3 regions of the Nonomuraea sp. NPDC005692 genome follow, and region 2 is predicted to be linked to each of the others. Evidence: riboswitches for the same ligand, from Rfam matches in the RefSeq annotation. Region 2 holds a riboswitch; each other region holds the start of a gene.
What was found. Region 2 has a riboswitch for S-adenosylmethionine ahead of ABZ459_RS26595 (aminotransferase class V-fold PLP-dependent enzyme). Riboswitches for the same ligand answer to the same signal wherever they lie in the genome.
Positions count from the first base shown of each region.

Region 1 (2,257 bases), on a different contig from region 2:
CTCCGCCTACCTCGGCGACCTCGGGGGCCTCTCGGCGCACCGGCAGCTGATCATGGCGGACCTGCGGGGCACCGGGCAGTCCGCCGTGCCGCCGGACACCGCCTCGTACCGTTGCGACCGCCTGGTCGATGACGTCGAGGCCCTGCGCGAGCATCTCGATCTCGACCGGATGGACCTGCTCTCCCATTCGGGGGGCACGAATCTGGCCGTGCTCTACGCGACCCGCCATCCGGAACGTGTCAGACGGCTCGTCCTGGTCACTCCGAGCGTCGCCGCCGTCGGCATCGGGATCACCGAAGAGGTCCGGCGGGGGACCGCCCGGTCCCGCGAGGGCGAGCCGTGGTTCCCGGGGGCGTACGCGGCCCTGGAGAGGGTCATGTCAGGGCAGGCCACCCGTGACGACTTCCAGGCCATCGCGCCGTTCTGGTACGGCCGCTGGGACGAGACGGCCCAGGCGCACAAGGCCGCCGAGGACGAGCAGCGGAACGACGAGGCGGCAGCCGTCTTCGGCTCCGACGGCGCCTTCGCCCCCGACGCCACCCGTGCCGCGCTCACCCGCTTCACCTCGCCGGTGCTGCTGCTCGCCGGCGAGGTGGACCTGAACTCCCCTCCCGCCGCGATGACCGAGCTCGTCGCGCTGTTCCCGCACGCCGAGCTCGTCGTACAGGCCGGGGCGGGGCACTTCCCGTGGCTGGACGACGCCAACCGGTTCGTGGCCACCACCTCGGCGTTCCTGGGCTGAGCGCCCCCGCCCGGCGAGGGGCCCCTGGCTACCGCCTGCCGGTCTTCACTGAGCGCTCGCTGAGGCCAGGCGGGTGGTGAGGGTTCGCCGGACGGCCGGCCACTCGGATGCGACCACCGCGAACATCGCCGAGTCCCGGAGCATCCCCTCCTCACCGGGTGCCCAGGACATCGACCAGTTGCGGAGAACGCCCTCGAAGCCGATGCCGAGTCGCTCCAGTGCCCGCCGGCACCGGTGGTTGCGGGCGTCGGTCTTCAGATCGACCCGTGCGACCCCGATGCTCTCGAACGCGTACCGCAGCAGCAGAAGCTTCGCTTCGGCGTTGATCCCGGTGCCCTGCGCCGCCAGGTCGACCGCGTGCTCCATCGTCAGCGGCTCCAGCCGCACCAAGGAACCTGCGAGCACGGGAACATCGAGCTGAACGCTCATCAGACCTTCCTCATCGTGCCTGGCGTTGGCACCTTGCCCATGGCTGGGCAGGTTGCCGGACCGTCACAGGGCCAGGTCCCTCGGATCCTCTGGATGATCAACTGAGGCCGATCATCTCCGACGGCCGACGACCTCGTCAACACGTGAGGGCGACGGCGGCGGCGCGGAAACCCCAGCCGGGCACGGCCCGGCTGGGGTTTCCGGTCAGGGACCAGTCCAGCCGTCAGCTGGTGAAACGTCCCTCACGGGTGTACTTGCAGGCCCCGCCGAGGCAGTTGGGGCTGGAGCCCCAGCCGTCGTCATAGCTGACCCTGCGGTGCAGCTTGATCTTGCCCTTGACCTCCTCCGACTGGAGGCCGGGGCCGACCTTCCTGTCCACCTGCTTCCACCAGCTGGTGCCGTTCCAGTAGTACAGGCGGTGCCGGGCCCACAGGTAGCTGGGCGAACCCGCCGGCAGGCAGTTGAAGACGTAGCTCTCCGCGCGACGCTCCTTGAAGCCGCCGAAGCCGAGGGTGGTGAACGACTTGGGCGCCAGTCCGGCCTGGCCGTTCTCGTGCCACAGGTGCCAGCCGAAGTGTTCGGCGGTGCACGAGCCGGAGAGCACGGCGCCGGCCGGAGCGGCCAGGCCGCGTACGGTGACCGGCTCGCTGGTGATCCGCCGTCCCCGCAGGCCGGCGGGCAGGTCGGCGCCGTGGTCGTCGACGAGCCGCTGGGGCACCGGCACGTCGGGCGGGGTGATCTCCAGGTAGGTCTGCAGGTAGCTGTTGCTCCGGTCCCAGGCGATGAGCGGCGCGCGGCCGATGATCCCGAGCTGGGACATCCCCACTTCGTCGGAGGGCCGGCTGTCGGAGAAGGTCACGGTGAGACCGGTCGTGTACTCGATGGAGGCGAGGGGGATCTCCCGGTCGCTTCTCTCGGGTTCGGCCGCGGCCGGGGAGGAGGCGAGCACCATCGTGGCGGCGGTTGCTGCGATGAACCTCATGTCGCTCCTTGCGGTAGATGACGGCCCGCGCAGAACATTAGGCATAGGCCCTTTCAACGGCCTTGAAAATGAGCCCGGCGCATACTTCCGGCGCGCCGGGCCGA
Region 1 covers NZ_JBEXYU010000007.1:28,481-30,737, reverse strand. The annotation lists gene ABZ459_RS17395 (alpha/beta hydrolase) at 1-742, shown strand, start outside; gene ABZ459_RS17390 (GNAT family protein) at 788-1,171, opposite strand; SAM riboswitch class I at 1,179-1,271, opposite strand; gene ABZ459_RS17385 (hypothetical protein) at 1,395-2,153, opposite strand.
Region 1: linked by a shared signal. The riboswitch ahead of ABZ459_RS17390 (GNAT family protein) and the one ahead of ABZ459_RS26595 (aminotransferase class V-fold PLP-dependent enzyme) in region 2 are both predicted to bind S-adenosylmethionine.

Region 2 (2,257 bases):
CAGCGCCTCGGCCACCTCCCGGGCCGAGTAGCCGTCCACGACGAACGACACGATCCCCACCCGCGGGTGGTCCTCGCCCCACAACGACAGCTCGCGCACCCCGTCGATCGAGGCCAGACCGGTACGCAGCCGGGCGATCAGGCGCTCCTCCTCGCGCACCAGCTCCGTCCACCCCGTGGCGGTGAGCGCGTCGCAGGCGGCGGCCAGGGCGATGGCGCCGAGCACATTGGGGGTGCCGGCCTCGTGGCGAGGCTCGGGGTCGTCGTGCCACTCGGTGGTCTCGCCCACCGAGCGCACCGCGCCGCCGCCCTTCAGGTACGGCTCGCCCGCCGCCAGCCAGTCACGGCGTCCGACCAGCACGCCGGCGCCGAAGGGCGCGTACAGCTTGTGGCCGGAGAAGGCCACGTAGTCCAGGTCGAGCGCGGTCAGGTTGAGCCTGCGGTGCGGGACGAGCTGGGCGGCGTCCACCAGAATCCGGGCGCCGTGCCGGTGGGCGATGTGGGCCAGGGCGGCGATGGGCCACAGCTCGCCGGTGACGTTGGAGGCGGCGGTGACCACGAGCAGCTTGGGGCCCTCGATCCCGGCCAGCGCCTCGTCGGCGGCGCGGACGGCCTCGCCGGGGAAGGCGGGCGGCGCCAGGCGTACGGACCGCTCCCAGGGCAGCAGCGAGGCGTGGTGCTCGGAGTCGAAGACGACGACGGTCGTGCCCTCGGGCAGGCAGCCGGCCAGCAGGTTGGTGGCGTCGGTGGTGTTGCGGGTGAAGATGACGGCGTCGTCCGGGCGGGCGCCGACGAAGGCCCTGACCGTGTGGCGGGCCTGCTCGTAACGGGCAGTGGTGAGCTGGGAGGCGTAGCCCGCGCCGCGGTGGACGCTGGAGTAGGCCGGGAGCGCGGCGGCGACGGCGGCGCTGACCGGCTCGAGACAGGGGGCGCTGGCCGCGTAGTCGAGGTTGGCGTAGCTCACCAGCCGGCCGCCCTTGACCGGCACTTCGAGGTCGGCGCCGAGCACGGCGGGGATCAACCGTCCGGAGGCGGCGGCAGGGGCGGTGGCCTCGGCGGCGGCCTGGGCGGGAACGGAGTTGAAGATCGTCAGAGTGGACACGGCACAGCTCCTCACGGGTCGGTCGGACCCCTGGAAGCAGCCACGGAGCCCGCGCTTGCCCGCCACACCTCGTGACGGACCAGGTCTTCACCCGGGGCACCCCGCCGCGGACGCGAGGGTTGCCGGCCAGCTAGCCGGGGCTTGTCGCTGGCACTCATGACCTACGACGGCACTATAACCGACACCCGGGCATGATTCGCAAGCTCAGCAGGTCAACCCGTCTCATAAGATGAAATAGTGCGCTTTGATCCCTGGAATCCGGATTTTGTCGTCGACCCCTATCCGGCGTACGACGAGCTGAGGCGCGAGGCGCCCGTCCGCTACTTCGAGCCGTCCAACCAGTGGCTGATCTCCCGGCACGCGGACGTCAACGCGCTGCTCCGGGACCGGCGGCTGGGCCGCGACTACACCCACGTCGCCACGCACGAGGAGTTCGGCCGGCAGCCGCAGCCGGAGTTCCAGGAGGCCTTCTGGCGGGTCAGCAGGAACGGCATGCTGGAGGTCGAGCCGCCGGACCACACGAGGCTGCGCCGGCTGGTGTCCAAGGCGTTCACGCCGCGCATGGTCGAGTCGCTGCGCCCGCGCGTCCGGGCGATCGCCGAGAGCCTGATCGACGCGTACGTCGAGAAGGGCGGCGGCGACCTGATCGCCGAGGTCGCCGAGCCGCTGCCGGTCACGGTCATCGCCGAGATGCTCGGCGTCCCCGAGCAGGACCGCCACCTGCTGCGCCCGTGGTCGGCCGACATGTGCGGCATGTACGAGCTCAACCCCAGCCTGGAGACCCAGCACCAGGCGGTGCGCGCGGCCGAGGAGTTCGAGTCCTACCTCAAGGACCTGGCCCGCGACCGGCTCGCGAACCCCGGCGAGGACCTGGTCAGCGCCCTGGCCGCGATCCCCGAGCTGACCCTCGACGAGCTGGCCGGCACCTGCGTGCTGCTGCTCAACGCGGGCCACGAGGCCACGGTCAACGTCACCGGCAACGGCTGGCGGGCCCTGCTGAAGAACCCCGGCGAGCTGGCCCGGCTGCGCGCCGACCGTTCGCTGCTGCCGACCGCCATCGAGGAGCTGCTGCGCTACGACACCCCGCTGCAGCTCTTCGAGCGCTGGGTGCTGGAGGACATCGAGGTGCACGGCGTGCGGATCCCGCGCGGCTCGG
Region 2 covers NZ_JBEXYU010000013.1:182,611-184,867, reverse strand. The annotation lists gene ABZ459_RS26595 (aminotransferase class V-fold PLP-dependent enzyme) at 1-1,020, opposite strand, end outside; SAM riboswitch class IV at 1,148-1,263, opposite strand; gene ABZ459_RS26590 (cytochrome P450) at 1,339-2,257, shown strand, end outside.

Region 3 (2,257 bases), on a different contig from region 2:
TGATGGCGGCGACGATCTCGGGGTCGGTGACGTCCTCGACGCCCCCGCCCGTGCGCCGGGCGATGTCCAGCACGTACGGCCCGTCGGCGGGGTTGCCGATGGCCAGCGACTTGGCGATCGTGTCCGGCTTGACCGGCTGGACCACGTCGTGCCCCGCCTTGTACGCCGTCGAGACCGGCGAGCACCCGGCCGCCTGTGCCCCGAACACCTTGTACGGGGTGTCCTCGACCAGCCCGAGCGCGATCAGCTCCTTGAACCCCTTGTCGATCTTCGTGAGCTGGGAGCCGGAGGCGATGGGGATGACGATCTGCTCGGGCAGCCGCCAGCCGAGCTGCTCGGCGATCTCGTACGCGAGCGTCTTGGACCCCTCGGCGTAGTAGGGCCGCAGGTTGACGTTGACGAACCCCCACTGCTCGCCCAGCGGGTCGCCGATCAGCTCGGAACAGAACCGGTTGACCTCGTCGTACGTGCCGTCGATGCCGATCAGCCGGCCGCCGAACACCCGGGCCATGGCGATCTTGGCCGCTTCGAGGTCGGCCGGGATGAACACGCACGCGTCGAGACCGGCCCGCGCGGCGGCGGCGGTGACCGCGCCGGCGAGGTTGCCCGTGGAGGAGCAGGAGAGCGTGTGGAAACCGAAGTTCCTGGCCGCCTCGACGGCGATGGCGACCACCCGGTCCTTGAAGGAGTGGGTGGGGTTGCCCGAGTCGTCCTTCACGTGCAGGGACCGGATGCCGAGCGCCTTGCCGAGATTGCCGGCCTTGACCAGCTTCGTCCAGCCCGGGTTCATGTTGGGCTTGCTCGCCACGTCGGCGGGGACCGGGAGCAGGGAGCGGTAGCGCCAGATGTTGGCGGGGCCGGACTCGATGTCCGCGCGCGTCACCTGGCCGAAGGAGTAGGCCGCTTCGAGCGGCCCGAAACACTCCAGGCAGGCGAAGCTGGGGCCCAGGGGGTAGCGCGTGCCGCACTCGCGGCAGGACAGAGCGACGGCAGGACCAAAGTCGAGCGACATGAAGCGAGGCCTTCCCTCATCTTCGCCCGCGGCCACCTTGACCGCGAACCGGAATTGGCACCTTGTCCCGGTCGGCCTCGCCAGGTCGCGAGTACAAGCCGGGAGGGTTGCCGGGGCTTCGCAGGGCCGGTCCCTCCACCCCTCTGGATGAGCAATATTCAGTTGTCGAAAAGGACTCTACCTTCTCAAGTGGCGGAAACAACCGCCCGTCTCACGATTTGAGAGGACACGTCTCACCGATAGTCCTCCCCGAGGACTCCCTGCACGTACTTGCGGGCCTGGTGGATGCGGGACTTGGCCGTGCCGAGCGGGATGTTGAGCTGCTCGGCCACCTCGTTGTAGTCGAGCTGGACGATGTCGCGCAGCACCAGCGCCTGGGCCAGGTCGGGCTTGTCGGCCTCCAGCGCCTCCATCGCGTCGAGCAGGTCGAGCCGCGAGCCGGCGATCACGCTGACCCGCCGCGCGTCCGGCTTCTGCATCGGCAGCTCCTCCGACGTCTGCTCGGCGGCCCTGCGCTTCAGCGAGCGGTACGTGGTGCGCGCGCAGTTGGCGGTCACGATGTGCAGCCAGGTGCTGAACCTGGCCCGCCCCTCGAACCGGCCGATGTTGCGCGCCACGGCCAGCAGAGTGTCCTGCGAGGCTTCTTCCGCGTCCTGGTGATAGGGCAGGATCCGGGCGCAGTGGCGCATCACGTCAGGCTCGATCCTGGCCAGGAGCTCGCCGAGCGCGCGATGGTCTCCGGCCGCGGCCGAGCGGGCGAGTTCCTCGGTTAGCTCATCTAGCGCCATAGCTGGGATCCTATGGGCGAAGGGAGCCCAAATGAACAGCGTTCTCGTGGCGTCCAACCGCGGGCCGGTCTCCTTCACCGTCGACGACGACGGTGAGCTGACCATGAAACGCGGTGGTGGCGGCCTCGTCTCGGGCCTGTCGGGGGTGGCCAAGGAGCACGGCGTGCTGTGGGTGTGCGCCGCGCTGTCCGACGGCGACCGCAGCGCCGTGCGCCTGGCCCCGGGGGGCCGGCTCGACCGCGGCGGCTACGACACGGGCGCCCTGCGGATGCTCGACATCCCCGCGGCCACCTTCCACCGCGCCTACAACGCCGTGGCCAACTCGACCCTCTGGTTCGTCAACCACCTGCTGTACGACATCCCCAACTCCCCCAGTTTCGGCACCAAGTTCCGGCGTGAGTGGGAGTCCTACCGCGACTACAACGGCGCGTTCGCGCTGGCGCTGGCCGAGGAGGCC
Region 3 covers NZ_JBEXYU010000015.1:32,412-34,668, reverse strand. The annotation lists gene thrC (threonine synthase) at 1-1,012, opposite strand, end outside; SAM riboswitch class I at 1,026-1,166, opposite strand; gene ABZ459_RS28050 (RNA polymerase sigma factor) at 1,246-1,800, opposite strand; gene ABZ459_RS28045 (trehalose-6-phosphate synthase) at 1,832-2,257, shown strand, end outside.
Region 3: linked by a shared signal. The riboswitch ahead of thrC (threonine synthase) and the one ahead of ABZ459_RS26595 (aminotransferase class V-fold PLP-dependent enzyme) in region 2 are both predicted to bind S-adenosylmethionine.